2 regions of the Paenibacillus aurantiacus genome follow, and region 1 is predicted to be linked to the other one. Evidence: riboswitches for the same ligand, from Rfam matches in the RefSeq annotation. Region 1 holds a riboswitch; the other holds the start of a gene.
The links. A riboswitch is a leader RNA that binds a small molecule or an ion and turns the genes downstream of it on or off. The one in region 1 is predicted to bind thiamine pyrophosphate.
Positions count from the first base shown of each region.

Region 1 (10,513 bases):
TCCGATCCGGAGAACGATCCGGCAGCAGGCGGGCAATATGATTGGTCGGTGCGCCACACGCCTCGCTTTATCCGCAACCAAGGCGTATCCAAGCTGCACGGCAAGACCTTTGCCAATGCCCAGCTGGCCTTTGATGCGGTTGGCGATTACGCCATCTTGCTTCGAGCGAAGGATGACCCGAACCCCGATTATCTTTATCCGAGCCAAGTGTTCGGCAGTTATCGGAAATCCTCGAATACGTTCGAACAGATGATTACGGTCCACAGACGGCCGATCGCGGATTTCGACGTGGCGCAAGGGGGAGAGGGATACATCACGTGGACGGACCGCAGCCGCGATCCGGACCGCTATTCGAGCTCCTCGGACTATTCGCTCGAGAACACGGGCATGGATTACAAGGTCAATCGCGGCATTATGGAGAAACGGTTTTATTATCTAGCTCCTAGCGGCACATACGCGGCCAAGAAACTCGTGACGCCGACGGAGACGGGGACGTACGAGATCGGCATGGCCGTCAAGGACGAGTACGGGGCATGGAGCGAGTATCACGTCGAGTACCTGTCCATCACAAGCCTGCCGGCCCCTGATGACCCGCCGGTCCCCGGCTTTACAGCCAATCCGATCGAGACGCATCGCGGCGCGGCCATCATTATTTCCTCCACGGCCTACGATAAGGAGGACGGCGGCAGAGAACGACTGCCGCATGCGTACTATGTATCGAGATCGGGAGCTGGCGAGACCGAGACGCTGCAGAGCACTTCCCGCACCACCTGGTCGAAGACGTTCACGTCGCTCGGTATGTTCCGGATTCGCCAGGTGGTCGAGGATTCCACGGGCCAAAGCGCGGAGGCGACCAGGCTGATTACGATCGTGAACCGCCTGCCATCTGCCGAAGTGACGAACCCGGGCAGCGCGAATCCGGCAGTTCCAATCGTGGTGAAGGAGCTGCGTCCGCTCTTCGAATGGACGTACAGCGATCCAGACGGGGATGCACAGTCGCAATTCCATCTTCGAATCTCCAGACAGGACGGCACGGTGATCGCTGATACGGGCATTCGATCGGGCGGCCAGAGACAGTTCGCGCCGACGGTGAATTTGCCGGAGAAGACGCTGCTCCATGTGAATACGCGTGTCTTCGACGGCTACGATTGGAGCGGTTGGAGCTCGCCCAAATACTTCACGATCGTGACGAACGACCCTCCGTCCGGCGACTTCGACTGGACGCCGAGCCCCGTCTATGAAGGCGATACGGTTCAGCTGCGTCATGCGTTAACCGATCCGGATGGCGACCGATTGTCGCTGACATACCGCGTGACCGCGCCTGGCGGCCAGACGACGACCTATCCACTGGAGACGAGCGTTCCGTATACAACGGCCGGGCCTGCCTTCAAAGCCGTTCAGCCAGGAAATTACACGGTGACGCTCTCGATCTCGGATGGCCAGGCGCCGCCTGTCGTGGTCACCAAGACGATCGCGGTGCTTCCGCTTGGTTTGACGGGATCGGTCCAGCACACGCAGGAGTGGGACAAGCGGCGACGCGCCTACAACCTCGAGAAGAGCGGCAACGAGAACGAACCGCGGGGAGCGCACGTGTTTTGGGCTGGCGAGAAGTTCATGCTCCGCGCTCAAACGACGGAGACGGGCACCCTTACGAAGGCTGTCCGGGTGGACGTGACGATGAACGGATCCGCTGTCCAATTGACGGCGGATAACCCGGCTAAGACCGCATGGAGCGGCGAGCTGTGGGAGAGCGGTTTCGAGCGCTTGACGGACGGTCCGCTGACCTTTGTTTTCCGCGTCCAATACAGTAACGGGACGGTGAAGACCGTCTCCGTAACTGTGACGATCGCCGGCAATGTGAACCAAACGTACGGCGTACACCGCAAGCAATAAGCCATTGCAGCAGGAAGAAAAAGGGTTGACAGCATTTATAAGCGCGGGGTATAGTCGTACCATGAAATCCACTAGGGGCGCCCAACTGGGCTGAGATAAGGCGAGCAACGCCTTGGTCCCTTCGAACCTGATCTGGGTTATGCCAGCGTAGGAAAGTGGGAATGTGCGTGCGAATTCGTCATACCTGCCCGCAGCAACGCCTCTTCGGCGGCTTGCGCAGCGGCCGGCTTTGACTGCTCCTGTTCGCGGCCGGGACGTGATTGGTCCGGCTGGCTTGCAGGTGAACCGCGTGAACAGACCGCTCCTTCGCCGGAGCGGTTTTTTTGTGCATCGGGATCGGATCGACTACGCTAGCGGCGGCCACTTCGGCCTCGTTCGGGGCGAGTCTTGATTACGGCGTAACGTTCGCACAGACCGGCCATTCATGCCGGATATCGCATCGGTTGAAGCGAGAGAGATCGAGATGCATTATTGCATTGTTGCGTTATCGCGTTGCCGATTTCCTGTATGGAAGCGGCGGTTGCGGCGTGACATGCACGATTCTCGTAGCGGATCTGATTAAGGTGCGGTGAGTTCGCGCCTGTCCGCTTCAACTTGCTGTTCATGCCTCCTAGGGGATTTCACATCCAGCCTAGGAGGTTTTTTATTATGCCGATATTGACGACCCCGCTGCCAGGCAGCCGGAAAGTATATGTACAAGGGAGCCGCGCCGACCTTCGCGTGCCGATGCGCGAGATCGCATTGTCGCCAAGCTCCGTGCGCGGCAGCGATGAGCCGAACGAACCGGTGCGCGTGTATGATGCGAGCGGACCTTACACGGATGAGACGTACGAAGCGGATGTGCGCCGCGGCTTGCCTGCATTGCGCCGCGCATGGATCGAGGAGCGCGGTGACGTCGAAGCGTACGACGGGCGCGAAGTGAAGCCGCTCGACAACGGCTTTCACTCGGAGGAAACCGCCAGTAAGCGCGGCGCCGAGCTGTTCCCGGGTCTGGCGCGCAAGCCGCTGAGCGCCCGCGAAGGCCGTAACGTGACGCAGCTTCATTACGCGCGCCAAGGCATCGTGACGCCGGAGATGGAGTACATCGCGATTCGCGAAGGCATGTCGCCGGAATTCGTCCGCGGCGAGATCGCGGCGGGACGCGCCATCATACCGGCCAACATCAACCACCCGGAGAGCGAACCGATGATTATCGGCCGTCACTTCCACGTGAAGATCAATGCGAACATCGGCAACTCGGCGGTCGCCTCCTCAATCGAAGAAGAGGTCGAGAAGATGACGTGGGCGACCCGTTGGGGCGCCGATACGATCATGGACCTGTCGACAGGCAAGAACATTCACACGACGCGCGAGTGGATCATCCGCAACTCGCCGGTGCCCGTCGGCACCGTGCCGATCTACCAGGCGCTGGAGAAGGTGGACGGCAAGGCTGAAGACCTCTCGTGGGAAGTGTTCCGCGACACGCTGATCGAGCAGGCGGAGCAGGGCGTCGATTATTTCACCATTCATGCCGGCGTGCTGCTGCGTTACATTCCGCTAACGGCTAAACGGGTAACCGGGATCGTCTCGCGCGGCGGCTCGATCATGGCGGCGTGGTGTCTGGCGCATCACAAGGAGAACTTCCTGTATACCCATTTCGAAGAAATTTGCGAGATCATGAAGCGCTATGACGTATCGTTCTCGCTGGGCGACGGTCTCCGTCCAGGCTCTATCGCCGATGCCAACGACGAAGCGCAATTCGCGGAGCTTAGAACGCTGGGCGAGCTGACGAAGATCGCCTGGAAGCACGACGTGCAGGTCATGATTGAGGGACCGGGGCATGTGCCGATGCATCTGATCAAGGAGAACATGGATCTTCAACTGGAGCTATGCGACGAGGCGCCGTTCTATACGCTCGGTCCGCTGACAACGGATATCGCGCCGGGCTACGACCATATTACGTCCGCGATCGGAGCTGCGATGATTGGCTGGTTCGGCACCGCGATGCTGTGCTACGTGACGCCGAAGGAGCATCTGGGCTTGCCGAACAAGGAGGACGTGAAGGAAGGCGTCATTACCTACAAAATCGCCGCCCATGCGGCCGATCTGGCCAAAGGCCATCCGCGCGCGCAGCTGCGGGATAACGCGCTGTCCAAAGCCCGCTTCGAATTCCGCTGGCGCGACCAGTTCCATCTATCGCTCGATCCCGAGCGCGCGATGTCTTACCACGATGAGACGCTGCCGGCGGAAGCGGCCAAATCGGCGCACTTCTGCTCGATGTGCGGGCCGAAGTTCTGCAGCATGCGCATTACGCAGGATATTCGCGATTACGCCGAGGCGAACGGGTTACATACGGAAGAAGCGGTGGAGGCCGGCATGAAGGAGAAGGCCGATGCCTTCAAGGCGGCAGGCAGTTCGATCTATGCGTAAGCCCGCGGAGCAGCCGCGATGGCCGGATCGTTATTCCCGGCAGACGCGGTTCGCACCTATCGGCGCGAACGGACAGCAGCGCCTAGGCCAAGCGGGCGTGCTGATCGTCGGCTGCGGGGCGCTTGGCGCCTCGCTTGCCCAGCATATGGCGCGCGCGGGCATCGGTCTCGTGCGGATCGTCGACCGCGATTACGTCGAGCCGAGCAATCTGCAGCGGCAGGTGCTGTTCGACGAGCAGGACGCGTCGGATTCGCTGCCGAAAGCCGTCGCGGCCGCCCGCAAGCTGCGGCGGATCAACGGCGAGATCGAAATCGACCCGCGGGTGCTCGATGTGACGAACGCGAACGTTGGCGAGCTGCTGGACGGCATCGACGCGGTGCTGGACGGGACCGACAATGCGGCGGCGCGGCTGCTGCTGAGCGAGCGCTGCTTCCGGCTAGGCATTCCGTTCATCTATGGCGGGGTGGCCGGCTCCCAAGGGATGAGCGCGACGCTCGTCCCGGGCGCGACGGCTTGCTTGCGCTGTCTGATCGGAGATGGCGGGTCGGATGCCAGCGCGGACACCTGCGATACGATTGGCGTCATCGCACCGGCTGTCGAATGGGTCGCCGCGCTGCAGGCGGCGGAAGCGCTCAAGTGGCTGAGCGGACGACGCGAGGCGGTTCGGAACACGTGGGTGACCGGGGATCTGTGGAACTTCCGCATCAGAGAATCGGCGCTTCCATCGCCTTCGCATGAGTGTGACATTTGCGGCCGCGCGCAAACGGCGGAAGATCGCGATCGCGACGCCGGAAAGCTGCAAAGTCGAGCTCGCGCCATGCAGACTGAAGGCGAGTCGCAGGAGCTTTCACAGCACCAATCTTATCCGATGCAGATGTCCGAGAATCGCTCCGACCTTAACACGGCGGGCTACCTCAAACTTGGCGATGCTCAGGCGACGACAGCTATCTTGTGCGGACGGGATACCGTTCAAGTTACGATGGAAGCTGATCACGGCATCGATCTGGCCGCGACGGAAGAATGGCTGGCCGCGCGAGGCTGCGAGGTGGCGAGCAATCCGTATCTGGTTAAGGCGGTCTTGCCGGAGGGGGAGAAGCTGGTGTTGTTCCCGGACGGGCGGATTTTGGTGCAGGGCACGCAAGATGCGGCCCGCGCGATATCGTTGTGCCAGGTGTATTTGATCGGCATGCGAGCCGCGTATTCCCAGCGCTGAAGGAGAGGAGAACAAGAGCATGGGGAGCAAGACATTCGATTTTAGCCTGTACGCAATCACGGGCGAGAACTATCATCCCGGGCGCGAATTGAAGCACGTCATGGAGCAAGCGCTGCGCGGCGGAGCGGATATCGTGCAGCTGCGGGCGAAAGACGCGCCTAAGCGCGAAGTGCTAGAGCAAGCCCGAATGCTTCGCGAGTTAACGGCCCAATATCAAGTGCCGCTGGTTATCAACGATCATCTGGACATTGCGCTTGCGGTATCGGCGGACGGCGTTCATCTCGGCCAAGAGGATTTGCCGCTGGCCGAGGCGCGCGCGATACTCGGTCCGGACAAAATCATCGGCATCTCCACCCATAATATCGCGCAGGCGCTGGAAGCGCAGGCGGGCGGAGCGGATTATATCGGCGTCGGCCCGGTCTATCCGACAGGCACCAAGCCTGGACGGCAGGCAGTGACGACGGCGTACGTGCGGGAGGCCGCCGAGCGGATAACGATCCCTTTCGTAGCGATCGGCGGCATTACGCTGGACAATGTGGACGCGGTGCTCGAGGCGGGCGCCAAGCGGATATGCGCGGTGTCGGCTATCGTCGGCAGCTCTGATCCTGCCGAAGCATGCCGCGCGTTCAAGCATCGGCTGCGCGAATACGAGGCGCTCTCGTCGCCGGACTCGGCGTCCAAGCGGATTCGCGTTAACGGCCGCGACGAATGGACACATGCCGGGACCGTGCAGGAGCTGGTCGGCCAGTATGGGCTTCAAGGGCAGCGAATCGTCGTGGAGCTGAATGGGGTCATTTTGTCGAAGGATGCGTGGGGAGACACCCCGGTTTCCGAAGGCGCCCAGCTGGAGCTGGTGCATTTCGTGGGAGGAGGTTGAGGCATCATGGTTGAGGCGAACGTTTGTATAGATCCATTGGTCATCGGCGGGAAAAGGCTGCAATCCCGGTTCTTCCTCGGTACGGGACGGTTCCCGAGCCCGGCCGTGCTGCAGCTGGCGCTTGAAGCTTCCCAAGCCGAGGTGGTCACGTTCGCGGTCCGCAGGGTGAACCTGGACGACGCGCGGGACGATTCCGTGCTGCAGCATGTGCAGGAGCGCGAACTGACGTATCTGCCGAACACGTCAGGCGCCAGCAACGCGGACGAAGCGATCCGCATTGCGCGGCTTGCCCGGGCGGCAGGCCTCGGCAGCTGGATTAAGGTGGAGATTAGCGCGAACCCGCGAACGCTGCTGCCGGACCCGCTCGAGACGCTACGGGCGACCGAACGGCTCGCGGGAGAAGGCTTCGTCGTGCTGCCATATACGTCCGACGATCCAATTCTGTGCAAGAGACTAGAGAAAGCCGGCGCAGCGGCCGTCATGCCCGGCGGCGCGCCGATCGGGTCCGGACTTGGGATTCTGAATCCGTATAATATCGGACTTATCGTCCAAGAGTCGCGCGTGCCGGTCATCGTGGACGCCGGCATCGGGTCCGCGGGTGATGTCGTACAGGCGATGGAGCTTGGCGCGGATGGCATTCTGGTCAACACGCCGGTCGCCAAAGCGCTCGATCCGGTCGGAATGGCGCTGGCGATGAAGCTTGCGGTCGAAGCCGGCCGGCTGTCGTATCTGTCCGGCCGAATCCCGAAACGCCAGTATGCTTCGGCAAGCAGCGAGACCGAGGGCATATCGAAGCCGGCCGGCTCTTTCGCTGACGAACTAGGCGTTGGCGGTCAAGGTGGCAATATTGCGCAAGTGGATGCGGCGGCGCGCGAAGCGGCGGTCTCGCTGGCGAGCAGCTTGAGGCAGCACGAGACCGAATCGACCGATGCGGGCGGGGGGCTTGGGAAGATTGGCTGAACGCGTCATCGTATTGGGGGGCGGCATCATCGGGCTGTCCTGCGCGTTCGAAGCGCTGCGGTTAGGATATGACGTGACGGTCATCGAGCCGGAGGCGTTCGGGGGCCAGGCTTCGGGCGCTGCGGCGGGGATGCTCGCGCCGTTCACGGAAAATCCCGAGCAGCCCGATCCGTTCTTTCGCCTGTGCTTGGACAGCTTGCATTTGTATCCGTCATGGCTTGCCGACATCGAGGCAGTGTCAGGCACCCGCGCCGACCTGCTGCAGACGGGCAGCCTGACGGTCGCGCTGCATGAAGCGGATCTGCTGCCGCTGCAGACGAGACTCGCTTGGCAGAAGCCGTTCGGCGCAGGTGCGGAGCTGATCGAAGGCGAGCGGCTGCGGCGCATGGAACCGCAGCTTGCGGCGAGCGCGCTTGCCGCCATCTATACACCGGCGGAGAGTCATGTGTATGCGCCCGCGCTCGTCGCCGAGCTTGCGGCGGCTTGCCGCAAGCTTGGCGCGCGAATGGCCGATCATGCGGGCGGCATTCAAGCGCCGGACTTATTCAGCGCGCAGGGCATTCGCCTTGAGACCGCGAATCGGGGGACCTTTGATGGCGATAAGCTGGTCGTCTGCGCAGGCGCCTGGGCAGGACGCTATGCGGCTGCCTTCGGTTTCCCGATTCCCGTTCATCCGATACGCGGCCAAATTTGTTCGTTCGACGTGCCGTTCGGGGAAGTGAAGCATATGGTGTTCTCCTCGCAGGCATATTGGGTCGGCAAGCGGAACGGAACGCTCGTCTGCGGCGCGTCGGAGGACGTGGCCGGCTTTGACAGGACGGTCACCGAGCGCGGCATCGACCGTCTTGTGCGCTGGGGTCCCCGACTGCTGCCATTCCTGGGCGGCCGGGAGCCGATCGACCGCTGGGCAGGGCTGCGCCCGGCGACGCGGGACGGATGGCCGCTCATCGGTCCGATTCCGGGACGCGAGGACGTGATTCTCGCTGCCGGGCATTACCGGAACGGCATATTGCTCAGTCCCGCGACCGCAGCGCTGGTCGGACGGATGCTCGCAGGCAGCTCGCCAGCAGAGGCGGCGCGTCCTTTCGCGCCGGATCGGTTCGCGGTCGCGACATGGAGGGGAAGATAATGCGCAACATGGAGCAAGTACCGTTCCTTGACGACGAGCCGGCAGCCGCGCATGAATGCGATCGCGAGATTGCCACGAGCTCGAACATGCCGTCCGGCTGGCCGCCCCGGGTGCTGACGATCGCGGGCTCGGACAGCGGCGGAGGCGCAGGCATTCAGGCCGACTTGAAAACGTGCCAGGAGCTGGGCGTCTTCGGTATGAGCGCAATAACGGCCGTAACATCGCAGAACAGCCGCGGCGTGCATGCCGTCTATCCGATGGCGGAGGAAGCCGTCTTGTCTCAGATCGACGCCGTGCTCGGCGATATCGGCGCTACGGCGGTCAAGACCGGGATGCTGTATTCGCGCGGAATCGTCGAGGCGGTCGCCGCGAAGATGGACGACTATGGCGTCCGCAAGCTGGTCGTCGATCCCGTCCTCGTGGCCAAGGACGGCTCGCCGTTATTCCGTCGCGACGCGGTGAACGCCTTGCGCGAGGAGCTGCTGCCGCGCGCAATGATCGTCACGCCGAATATACCGGAAGCGTGCGAGCTGCTCGGCGTGGAGGAGACGGCGATCCGAACCGTGTCCGACATGATGGAGGCGGCCAGCCAGCTGCTTCGGTACGGATCCCGATATGTGCTGCTTAAAGGCGGGCATTTGGAAGATGAAGGGTTCCGAGGTCTGGCAATCGATGTACTGATCGGGGGCGGAGATGAAGCGGGTAGACGTCCGATCACGATAAGCGGCCCCCGCATCGCGACTCGGCATACGCATGGGACCGGCTGCTCGACGGCCGCGGCGATCGCCGCGAATTTGGCGCGGGGCTTCGAGATGGAGCATGCCGCGCGGGCGGCCAAAAGTTTCGTCGCCGCAGCGATCTCGCGGGCCGTCCCGCTCGGCGGGGGAATCGGCTCGCTGTGGCATGCCGCGCACCGGGAGACGGCTCATGGTCTCCAATAACGGGCAATCGCCCAAACACGACAAACCTCCAAGCCGTCATGTACGGCTTGGAGGTTTGTTCGCGTTGCTTCCGTGTTAGCGCCGTTTAGGACGGCATATCTTGCCCGAGACGAATCGGGCCGACCCGCACGAGGCGGACGACCATGCGGGCGAATTCCTCGGGCGACTGCTGCATGCCGGATTCGAGCCAGTGATGCAAGAAGCCGAGATTGGCAGCCGATACGTACGCGATGAGAAAATCGGACGGAATCTGCAGCCGGGCTTGCTCCAGCTGCCAGAACGGCAGCTTGTCGTACAGATACTCTTTCAACAGCTCGATTACTTGGTCGCCGAAGAAGGAATCGCCGCCGGGCCCGAGCAGCAACCGGAACATGTCGGCATTCTCCGCGATGAAGGCGAAAATCTCGACCATGCCGGGATCGGTCTCGTCCGAGATGGCCTTCTCTACGACGCTGGCAACGTCCAGCTTGGCGAGCAGCGTCTTGAAACCTTGCAGGAATGCCATTTTACTCTGGTCAAGCATGTCGGGTACGTCTTTGTAATGCAAATAGAAGGTGCCGCGGTTGATCTCGGCCCGCTGGGTCAAATCGCTGACCGTAATCCCTTCCAGGCCGCGTTCTTCGATCAATTCCAACAGTGCTACGTGAAGCAGCTGCTTCGTGCGTTCTTTCCTGCGGTCGATTCGATCCGACATATCATGCAATCCACCTTCCCGTCCCTTTAGCTAGGGAGCTGCTTATCGAGGACATCATGGGGCTATGAGGCTTCGCTATGTTAACTTTTTCCGAAATGAGCAGGAATCATGCGTCGACCGGGCGCATTCCGGCTACCGCGTGCCATCGCAGCATCGAATAGCGCATCAGAATGGCTGCCAATATGAACCCAAGCAAGGAATACGTATGTCTCCAATCGTGGATCTCGAACATCCCGAAGTGAATGAAGAGCGGCTCGATAATATAGGAGAAGCACGCGGAGAGTGCAAGCACCGCGAGTAAGTACGTTCGCCAGCTGGCGGTAAACTGATACGCGCATGTGAAGGAAAGCGGAATGACGCTCATATCAGCGGGAAGAAAAGGCGGGACAGTAGGCAT
Region 1 covers NZ_JBHMDO010000047.1:433,698-444,210, reverse strand. The annotation lists gene ACFFSY_RS30290 (glycoside hydrolase family 78 protein) at 1-1,893, shown strand, start outside; TPP riboswitch at 1,957-2,064, shown strand; gene ACFFSY_RS30285 (hypothetical protein) at 2,057-2,284, shown strand; gene thiC (phosphomethylpyrimidine synthase ThiC) at 2,542-4,302, shown strand; gene ACFFSY_RS30275 (ThiF family adenylyltransferase) at 4,295-5,515, shown strand; gene thiE (thiamine phosphate synthase) at 5,535-6,392, shown strand; partial or broken gene ACFFSY_RS30265 (thiazole synthase) at 6,399-7,175, shown strand; gene thiO (glycine oxidase ThiO) at 7,345-8,481, shown strand; gene thiD (bifunctional hydroxymethylpyrimidine kinase/phosphomethylpyrimidine kinase) at 8,568-9,422, shown strand; gene ACFFSY_RS30250 (TetR/AcrR family transcriptional regulator) at 9,508-10,116, opposite strand; gene ACFFSY_RS30245 (CBO0543 family protein) at 10,223-10,513, opposite strand, start outside.

Region 2 (10,513 bases), on a different contig from region 1:
GTTGTCGTGCTCGGATTATTGAGCGGCGTCGTCGGCATGCTCCTTCTTTGAAATGCAGCACAAAAAGAGCGTTCGACGCAGGTCGGACGCTCTTTGGGTTTGCCATGGAGATCGCGGGCCAGCCAGTTAACCGAATACGATCCAGTAGTACACCACACTGACCGCTGCGCCGAAGAACGCCCCGGCAAGCACTTCGATCGGACGATGACCAAGCAGCTCCTTCAACTCTTCGCGCGGCTTCTTCGTATCGGCATCGTGATGGAGCATCGGAATCGTGCGGGCGATCCGGTTGATTAGCGAAGCATGCATGCCCGCGTGACGCCGGATTCCCATCGCGTCGTACATCGTAATCGCGCTAACGATGACCGCGATCGCAAAACCCGACGAAGAAACGCCATCGACAATGCCGATGGCCGTCGCCAGCGAGACGACCGCGGCCGAGTGAGAACTTGGCATTCCGCCGGTGCTGAAGCCGAGACCTACATCCCACGATCGCGTTGCGATGAGCTTGATCGGCACTTTCACGATTTGCGCCAGCACGATCGACAACAGGGCGGCCATGAGCGGAAAATTATGAAATAATGCCATTGTTCTCTCTCCTTTACATGAAGCGTCAGAATTAGCTTGACCCGAATCGTTCGCCTTCATTTCCGTTTCAGGAAAAAAGGACGGCCCCGCATGAGGCGCGCAGGTTCTCCTTACCATTTCGATTCCGAAAGCGCTACTTCCTATTACCCCGACGAAAAAAGCCACTACTCACCGCAGGGATCCCACTTGGCATGAGCGACAAAAGGACCGGCTGTTAGCCGATCCTTCGCTTCGACGCATCTTATTCCACGACGAACCGCACCTTCGTGCCGTCCGCGTAAGACTTCAGCTGATTGCTGATCCAGGCGCCCGCGCCGCGATTATCCTTCGGATGAACATAGTCGACGTCCGCGCCTTCGCCGCCCTCCGCACACATCGCCATCGGCCATTCATCGCGGTCATAGCCGTCTTTGACCGGCACGTCTTTGAGCGACGCTTGCCGGTTGGCCTCCGCGCCGTCCCTGTCGATGGTACAGATCGCCGATTCTCCGCTCGCGATCGCTCTCTTCATGTGCGCCCCGGTCTCGGGGTATCGATCCGCCGGGAATGTCAGCGTCACCGCCGCTTGGCTGGTCTCCTGACCGCCCGGTTGCGATGTCTCTTGACCATCGTGCTGCATCGTGAACGCTTTCCAGAAATACATCGCCGCGATGGCCAACGCCACCAAATAAAAGGCGCCTCTCTTCTTCATGACTGACTCACCTGTCCCTGCTCGTTCTTCAACCAACAAGGATTAGTATTTCAGAAAATGTCCGTCCCGTCAACGAAAGCGCGCCGCCTGATCGTTAATCGATCTCCGGGAGGTTCCCTAAAGACGCCGTTACAGAGCGCCCGATCGGCCAAGACGGAGCACGACCGCGAGCGTACGCCAAAACTCCAGCGAACCGCTCCTCTGCTGGATCACGCCGTCCAGATCATCGGATCCGAATTCTTGCACGAACCATGCCGGCGCGGCAATTGCACGTTCCGCCTCCAATACCTGCACCCGCCCGCTCAAGGACGCCAGCGTCGCATTGGCCGTTGCCTGCCCGTTCGTTAAGGCCGTCACTAGTCCCGACAGCTGCTTAACGCTCGCTTCCAACGCTTCGAACGACGCTCTCTCTTCCGCCGTCATCGGCACATCCCCTTTCACCAAATCGTAACGGTCCAGCCCATGGCGGTCGATGATCGCAATGAGCTTATCCGCATAATGCAAGTCCGTCGCATAACCGGCTTCCTGCAGCGCCCTGGCTGCAGAGCGCCCATCCGTATGCAGCGCCTCCCTGTACAAAGAACGGTTCCAAGACACGCCCCGTGCGATAAGATCCGAATGGTCCCGCACGCTATCCTGCCAGCTTGAATAAGCGCGAAAAGCGGCGTTCACCGTATAGACTGACCCGTCCAGGCGCTGCTCCTTGGTCGGCAGCACGACGCTGCCCGCCGGCCCCCTTCCCTTCATGCCAAACAGGTTGTTGCCCTGCACGGCAAGCTGGCTGTTCCCGCTGTTCGACTCCAAGATCGCCTGGGCGATCGTGATCGATGCCGGGACGCCGCTCAGCCGCTCGTCCGTCTGCGCTAACGGGGCCAGCGCCGCAATGAACTGTTCTCGGGTCAAGGCCACGTACTATCCCTCCCTCGTCGATCCACGCCGACCGACAAGCCAGCCTTAACTCCTGCCTATCTCCCCGGCCAGCTCCTCTTGTTCCTATCGTATGCGAAATGGTCGCAGTAGCCTGTACGAGTACACAGACAGCGCCAAATAGAAAGCCCGAATTTCACGACATGATAGCGCTATCAAGCTAGACACACGCCCGGCACGGCGGATGCATACGATATAGCACCATCCGCGAAGGAAGAAGAAGGTGTTGTCATGGACGTCCAGTTTACGGCGCTTCATTGGGTTTATCTGGCATTCATCGTGTTTATTCTGGGACTTCTTATTAAACGCCGCGATACGACGCTGATCTGCGTCGCCGGGATATTCACCCTCGGCATCATCGCGACCGAGACGCTCAGCGGCTCCGTCAGCGGCATATTTAACAGCTTTATCTATGCGATCAAAGAATTAATCGGCACCATTCTCATCATCTCCATCATCGTCGCGATGAGCCGCGTGCTCATTATTACCGGCATTAACGAAACGATGGTTCAGCCGCTAACCCGATTTCTGCGCACGCCGACAATGGCGTATTGGGGCATCGGTCTCATCATGATGGTAACCTCCCTGTTCTTCTGGCCGTCTCCGGCCGTCGCCCTCATCGGCGCCGTCCTGCTGCCGGTCGCCGTGCGTGTCGGTCTCCCCGCGCTTGGCGCCGCGGTCGCCATGAACCTATTCGGTCACGGGATCGCGCTCTCGGGGGACTATATTATTCAAGGCGCGCCCAAATTGACCGCCGATGCGGCAGGCCTTCCCGTCTCTGCCGTCATGGAAGCGAGCATACCGCTCGTCGCGGTGATGGGCATCGTCACGACGGTCGCCGCATTCTGGTACATGCGAAGAGACATGAAGCGCGGGACATGGCGGAGCGGCCTCGTCACGGACGGCAGCGCGGCATCCGAGGGCCTGACGCGTATCGTCCTGCCGGATAACGTACGAAAAAGCCTCGCCGTCCTTATCCCGCTGCTATTCGCCGCCGACGTCGTCGCGATGTTCACATTGAATTTGCAGGGCGGCGACGCGACCGCGCTCGTCGGAGGAACGGCCGTGCTGATTCTAGCCGCCGTTACGCTGCTGGCGCACCGGAACAAAGGGCTCGAGCAAACGACCGCTTACTTGATCGAAGGGTTCCAATTCGGATTCAAGGTGTTCGGCCCGGTCATTCCGATCGCTGCCTTCTTCTATCTCGGCGACGCCGGCTTCACGGCGCTGTTCGGGCCGGCACTGCCCGAAAGCTCTCATGGCATTGTCAACGACCTGGGCGTCGGGCTGGCTCATCACGTGCCGCTTAACGAAGCGGTTAGCGCCGTGACCGTGACCGTGACGGGCGCCATCACGGGTCTTGACGGCTCCGGCTTCTCCGGGATCTCGCTCGCGGGCTCCATCGCCCAACTGTTCGCATCCGCGATCGGTTCCGGAGCGGCCACCTTGACGGCGCTCGGCCAAGTCGCGGCGATCTGGGTCGGCGGCGGCACGCTCATCCCTTGGGCGCTCATCCCCGCGGCCGCCATCTGCGGCGTCAGTCCGTTCGAGCTCGCCCGCCGCAACTTGAAGCCGGTGCTGATCGGGCTTGCCGCGACGACGATCGTCGCGATGTTCCTCATTTAGCCTACAAAGTCAAAAAAACCACGAGCCTTTGATTCGCATCGATGGCTCGTGGTCTTTCTCTTGTTCGCGCATAAATGTTCAAGTAAGCAGGTATCTCACAACCCGTAAAATCGTACCGCATTCCGGTATAACGTTTCGGCTGCCGATTCGGGGGCGATGCCTTTGACCGCCGCGATTGTTTCCGCGACGGCGCGAACCATCCCCGGCTTCGTGCCGTGACCGGCGAACGGACCTTCGAACGGCCATGGACCGTCGGTCTCCGTCATGAGCAGCGCAAGCGGATATGAGCGGACAAGCGATTGAATCTCGGTCTCATAGATCACGTCGGGTGTGATGGAGACCATGCATCCAAGCGAGATCATTCGCTCCACCGTAGCGGCGGCGCCTTTGAACCAGTGAAAGTGGGCGCGTGTCACGCGATGCTTCTCCAGCAATTCGAGCGCTTTGTCCGCATCTTCGTAGACGGCGTGAAGGACGATCGGACGGTCCGTCTCCGCGGCGAAGCGGACGAATCGCTCCAGCAAGGCCAGATGGCCTGATTCGTCGAATGCCGCTCCGGCCTCCTCTGCTTCCGTCCGCATGTAGTAGGGCAGCCCGACTTCGCCTATCGCGAATTGTTCCCCTGCTGCATTGCGCTCCTGCAACCAAGCGAATAATTGATCCAGTTCCGCGTTTGCCGGCAGCGGCTGCTCCGGATGAAATCCGTAAGCGGGCATGACCCGCTCCGGCATTCGCAGCGCCCATTCACGCACCTTGCGGGATGATTCGAGATGCATAGACACAGCTACGACAGCCTCCACATCTTCGCGAGCCGCCTCCTCCAGTAGCGGTTCCTGATCGGCGGCGGCATATAGGTCCAAATGAAGATGGGCGTCAATGTAACGTAGTCGGTTCGTCGAGCGGTTGGTCGTCTGGATCATAGCTATCCGATCACCTCTCCCGTCGGCGTACCCGACCCATTCGCCGGTTTCAACAGATCGTAGATGGCCAGCTTATATGCATTGAACGACGGGTCCGTCCACAGCGCCTCGCTCCGCGGCCGCGCGAACGGCACGTCGATCTCCCGGATCACGGTCGCGGGCGAAGGCGATAGCACGATGATCCGGTCCGACAGCAGCAGCGCTTCCTCGATGCTGTGCGTCACGAACAACACGGAGCGGCGGTCCGCTTCCCAGAGCGACAGCAGCCACGTCTGCATATGGAGACGGGTCAGCGCATCCAGCGCGCCGAACGGCTCGTCCAGACACATGAGCCGCTGCGGGGAGAGCAGCGCGCGAAGGAACGACACCCGCTGCTGCATGCCGCCCGACAGCGTGTCCGGATAAGCATCGGCTTCCGCGGCCAAGCCGACCCGCGCCAGCCAGTCGGCAGCTTGCGCTTCTGCCGATCCCCGTTCGATCCCGGCAATCGTGAGCGCCATGACGATATTGGCCCGTACGGTCAGCCAGGGCAGCAGCGAAGCAGATTGCGGCATATACGCGATCCGCCCGCGCTCGCCCGTGACGCGCTGGCCGTCCATGCGGATTTCCCCGCGTGTCGGCTGCTGCAGCCCGCCGATCAGATGGAACAGCGTCGATTTGCCGCTGCCCGACGGTCCAATGATAGAGACGAACTCGCCTTCCTTGACATGCAGCGAAATATGGTCCAGCACGCGCTTCGTGCTGCGTCCTTCGGTGAACGTCTTCGCGATGTCCACCAGCTCTAACGCATATGGCATCATGCTTCGTTCACCTCCTTCCGCACCTTCCAGCGGACCGCATAACGTTCAATAAGCGCAATTGCGCCGAATAAGAGCAGGCTGAACAGCACGATGAGCAGAATGCCACCGAAGACGCGGCTCGTCTCCCAGCCTCTGGACGACAGGCGGATGTAGTAGCCTAGCCCTTCGTTCGAACCGAGCGCCTCCGCATAGATGGCGCCGATGACGCTATAGGAAGCGGCAATCTTCAGTCCTGCGAACAAGTGGCCGAGCGCCCCCGGCAGCTCCAGCTTCCAAAAGATCTGCTGCTTGCTTGCGCCGATCATACGCATATAATGCATCAACTTGGGATCCGCCTGCTGGAGTCCGGTCAGCATCGACACACTGACCGGGAAGAAGCAGACCAACAGGAGCAAGATGAGCTTCGGGAGCACGCCGAACCCGAACCAGATGACGAGCAGGTCGCCCAGCACGATGACCGGCACGTTCTGTGTCAGCACGAGCAGCGGATACAGACCCGCGCGGGCGCCCGGAATCAAATGCAGCAAAGCGGCGAGCGCAAGGCCCGCCGCCGTACCGGCCGCAAATCCAATCAGCGTCAGTCGAATGGTCGCTGCCGCGTGACCCATCAGCCTCGGCCATTCCGCCCCCATCTCATGAAAGACTGCCAGCGGAGACGGCAGTATCCATTCCTCGATGGCAAACAGCGCGACCGCCGCTTGCCATAAAACGAGGAAGCCAAGAAGGCATGCGACCGGAGGGCCTAATTTGCGCAACCCCCGGCTATTGCCCATCCGGATATTTCTCCAGAAGACGTCCCATCGAAGCGCCGTTCTCCGGATTGTAGTAGATTTTGATTTGGGAGATAACCGATGCGCAGCCCATCTCCGTCATCGCTTCGTTCATCTGCCGCACGACGTCCAGCAGATGCGTCAACTCGCCCTCCATGGTCGTCTCGAGCGGTGCGACGCGGTACGGCACGCCAGCTGATTTGATGATGTCGATCGCGCGGTCCACATAGGGAATGACGCTCTCGCCGCCGGGTGTCGTCGGTAAAATTTGAATGCTCACTAACGCGTTAGCCATGAATGAAGCCACCTTTCGTCTTGTTCGCGTTCGTCGTTATTGCGGGAGGAATTCGTTCGTGAACGCCTTGTCCGCTTCCAATTGCTTGTCGAGCAGCTTGTGGTCGTACATCCACTGCGCATAGTTCTGCCACACTTCGAGTTTCTGCTCGCCCCAGCGCGGCGCGTCGTCCCGATATTTGGGACTCAGCCACTTCTGGCTAGCGCGCACGAGCTCGGCGTTCAAGTCCGGCTCAGCCTTGATCAGCAGCTCCGCCGCATCGGCCGGGTTCGCGATCGCATATTGGTAGCCTTCCGCGGCGCCGGCGACGAATGCCTGCACGAGCTCCTTCTTCTCGGCGATCATCTTCTCGCTCGTCGCGAGCACCGGCGTATAATAATCCAACTTGTCGCTATAGTCGGTTAAATAGATCATGTTCAGCTTCTCGCCGCGCAGCTCGGCTTCGACGCCTGTCCACGCGTAATAGATCCACGCGAAGTCGATGTTGCGCTTCACGGCCGTGAAGAAATCCGCGTCGCCGATGCTGATGTTATTCACTTTGGAGGCGTCTGCCTGCTCCTCTTGCATCAGCGATTCAATGACCGCCTGCTCGGCTGGCGAGCCCCATCCGCCGTAAGTCTTGCCCTCGAAATCCTTCGGGGTCTTGATGCCTTTGTCCGCAGGAGAGGCGAAACCGGACGTATTATGTTGAATGACTGCGGCGAGGGATACGAGCGGCACGCCCTGAATACGAGCCTGCGTAATGCCTTCCTGATAGCTGACGCCGAATTCGGCCGCGCCGGAGGCGATCATTTTGTCCGCGCCTGCTTCGGTCGGCTGAATGATCTCCACATCGAGTCCATGCTCGCGGAAGAACCCTTTGTCGCGCGCTACGTACAAGCCGGTATGGTTCGTATTCGGCGTCCAGTCGAGCACGACCTTTACCTTCGTCAGCGGCTTGTCCCCGGCAGCGCCTTCCGCTTCTTTGCCGTCGGCTGTATTCGTCGATGCGCCGCTGCCCGCGGTCGCATTCCCATTGTCCGGTTGAGCCGCGTTGTTAGCCCCGCAGCCCGATAGGACGAGCATGAACGTCAACAGCGCCAGCCCCCATATACTGCTTTTGGTGCGATTCCCGTTCTTCCTCATACATCCTTGCTCCTTCCTGCATATCCAAGATGAGCGTTCGAAGCGATAAAGCATCCTCCTGTTCTCCATAAGAAAAAGCGTCCTCCGATTCGGAAGACGCTTCGCTATTGCGTGTTTCGGCCGCTGCCTGCTCGCCCAATTCAAAGGGGAAGCGGCATCGCGCCCGTGCAATTCCTACGCTGGCATTATCCAGATCAGGTCCAAGGGTCGGGATTTCTCGTCAATCCCCTCTCAGCCGGTCATCACCAGCTCCCCCATGCTATTCAGTTCGTCGCACCCCCTATTATAGCACCTGATGAGAAAAATACCATCCTTCTATGGAAATGGAGAAATTTCACCGCGCTGGGTCTCCTCCTACACCCTAGCCGCCATCCCGACGTAAGATGAAGCATCAATTTCCCGCGGGAGGTCAACAAATGAAAATGGTCGTTACGGGAGGAGCGGGATTCATCGGCTCCCGTCTTGTTCAAACCTTGCTCAACCTCGGGTCGGAGGTCCACGTCCTGGATAATTTATCGACCGGCAGTACCATCCATCCGCTTGCCACGCTGCATAAAGTGGATATTTGTCATCCGCAAGCGCGAGAGATGATCGCCGCGCTTAAGCCGGATGTCGTCTACCATCTGGCTGCGCAAGCCGATGTACAGCGATCCATCCAGGAGCCGGACTTTGATGCCAGCGTCAACGTCGTGGGCACGTTAAATCTGCTAGAGGCTTGCCGCCGCGCCAATGTCCGCAAATTCATCTTCGCCTCGACGTCGGCGGTGTACGGGAAGCTGCAAAAAGAAAAGCTGGTCGAAACGGATCCGACGCAGCCGATTTCATACTACGGTTTATCCAAAATCACCGCCGAACATTACATCCGTCTGTATCACGATTTGTACGGACTGAATTACACCATTCTCCGGTACGGCAACGTCTACGGACCGGGACAGACCGCTAAGGGGGAAGGCGGAGTTGTGGCCGTCTTCATGGATCGTATCGCGCGCGGCATGCCGCTGCCGATCAACGGCGACGGCGAACAAACCCGCGATTTTATATTTGTCGACGACGTGGCAGAGGCGAATATCGCGGCAATCCGGTTTGGCGATCAAGGTACCTTCCATGTCAGCACAGGCAGCAGCGCCTCCGTCAACCGGGTCGTCGACGTTCTGCAGGACATCCACGGCTCGCAGGTTCCCGTCCTTTATCGGGAGGCCAAAGCGGGCGATATCCAGGATAGCTGTCTCGATAACAGTCTGGCGGAGGCCGTGCTTTCATGGAAGCCGGCCATCTCCCTCGAGGAAGGACTTCTTCGAACGTACCAATTCCGCAAGCCGCAATAATTCGTCTATTATCGATACCAACAGCCTTGTTTCTCCGGCGGTTCCGACCGATCCGGGAAACAAGGCTGTTTCTTATGTGTCATATACGGTTCCTTGCAAGGAATAGGGACCGATGATCCGGGCCCGTTGTTCTTTCGAACGGACGGAGAGATAGAACAACTGCGTCCCGCCTTGCGCCTGAACCGTTTCGCTTTCAACGTATCTGGCCTTGAGGAAGCAACTTTCCAGTGTCCAATAAATAAGAGGGCCGCTTGGGGCATCCCGGCGCAGGATGACTTCAAGTTCCCCGGTATCCCAATGTGGCGGCTTATCCCACGCGATCTCCATCTTGAGCACGATGCGGTCGCCCGGGGATGTATCCGGAAGCAATACGGACGTCAACGTAATCTCCTCGTCGCCGACGAGGAAAGGCAGGAACGTGCCGGCAGCCGCTCCGTTCTTCTGCGTGAATTTCATGATCGTCCCTCTCTCCTCTCAAATGACGCTCAGCATATTCACGAATCGGCTCGTATATAGGGAAGGATTGAACTCCGCCAGCACGTGACGCTGCGCGTGAGTGCGAATATGCTCTCTTAATCCCACATGGTACATTAATTCCAGCGCTTCCTTGACGGCATGCTCGATGTTGCCCAGCGAATAGAATTTACCGGTCTCGTTATGGTAGATCGAGCTGGACACCCCGTCCGAACTCGTCGATAATACCGGGCACCTACAGCTCATCGCTTCCAAAATCCCGTACGGGGCTCCCTCCACCTTGGACGTCGAAATCAGCATGCCGCCCGAATCGCCGATCTTCGAGAATACCTGCTGCATCTCCGCGTTCGGTACGTTGGCTCGAATGGTTAATCGGTTGCTCAGATTGAGCGTACCGATCATCTGCGTGAACGCTTCCCGCTCCACCGGGTTCGCCAGCGACGGATCTTCGAACATCCACAGCTGCACCTCGGGCCGGATAGCTGCGATCGATGCGCCTACTTGCAGAAATTCGCGCCAGTTCTTGTTGTCCTCGATCCGGCCAATCCAAGCGATTACTGGGTTAGGAAGCTTTGGCAGCGACTGATAGGTGAACGAGGAAGCGTCGAAGCAGTTATTGAACTGAAACTGCGGAATATGCGGGTACAAGGTTTGGAAGATCGTCGAAATATGCGGCGTTTTCGGATTGAGCAATCCCGATACGTGCGAGTTGATGATCGGAGCGGCTTCGGTCAACTTCTCCCACGCCACTCGTTGGGGTCCATAGCCTTGAATTTCAAGTATAAATTTCCCACGATAACCCATCATTCGGAATCTCGGGAACGTCTGGTGATCGGTCGTGACGATAACGACGTCATACTTGCCGGCATCCAGGATTTGTTTGATGGTAATGTCATTGCTCGTCACGAAGATCGGGAGGTCGCCCGCGTTCTGCATGCCCGCTCCCCATTGGTAATAAAGGCAGTGTGCGTT
Region 2 covers NZ_JBHMDO010000044.1:68,163-78,675, reverse strand. The annotation lists gene ACFFSY_RS27225 (permease) at 1-51, shown strand, start outside; gene ACFFSY_RS27220 (divergent PAP2 family protein) at 127-588, opposite strand; gene ACFFSY_RS27215 (NucA/NucB deoxyribonuclease domain-containing protein) at 830-1,279, opposite strand; gene ACFFSY_RS27210 (glycoside hydrolase family 73 protein) at 1,409-2,188, opposite strand; gene ACFFSY_RS27205 (hypothetical protein) at 2,438-3,832, shown strand; gene ACFFSY_RS27200 (TatD family hydrolase) at 3,928-4,752, opposite strand; gene ACFFSY_RS27195 (ABC transporter ATP-binding protein) at 4,755-5,549, opposite strand; gene ACFFSY_RS27190 (ABC transporter permease) at 5,549-6,325, opposite strand; gene ACFFSY_RS27185 (thiamine-binding protein) at 6,315-6,617, opposite strand; gene ACFFSY_RS27180 (ABC transporter substrate-binding protein) at 6,654-7,742, opposite strand; TPP riboswitch at 7,897-8,008, opposite strand; gene ACFFSY_RS27175 (NAD-dependent epimerase/dehydratase family protein) at 8,159-9,067, shown strand; gene ACFFSY_RS27170 (hypothetical protein) at 9,140-9,523, opposite strand; gene ACFFSY_RS27165 (glycosyltransferase family 4 protein) at 9,542-10,513, opposite strand, start outside.
Region 2: another riboswitch for thiamine pyrophosphate. It lies ahead of ACFFSY_RS27180 (ABC transporter substrate-binding protein); the one in region 1 lies ahead of ACFFSY_RS30285 (hypothetical protein).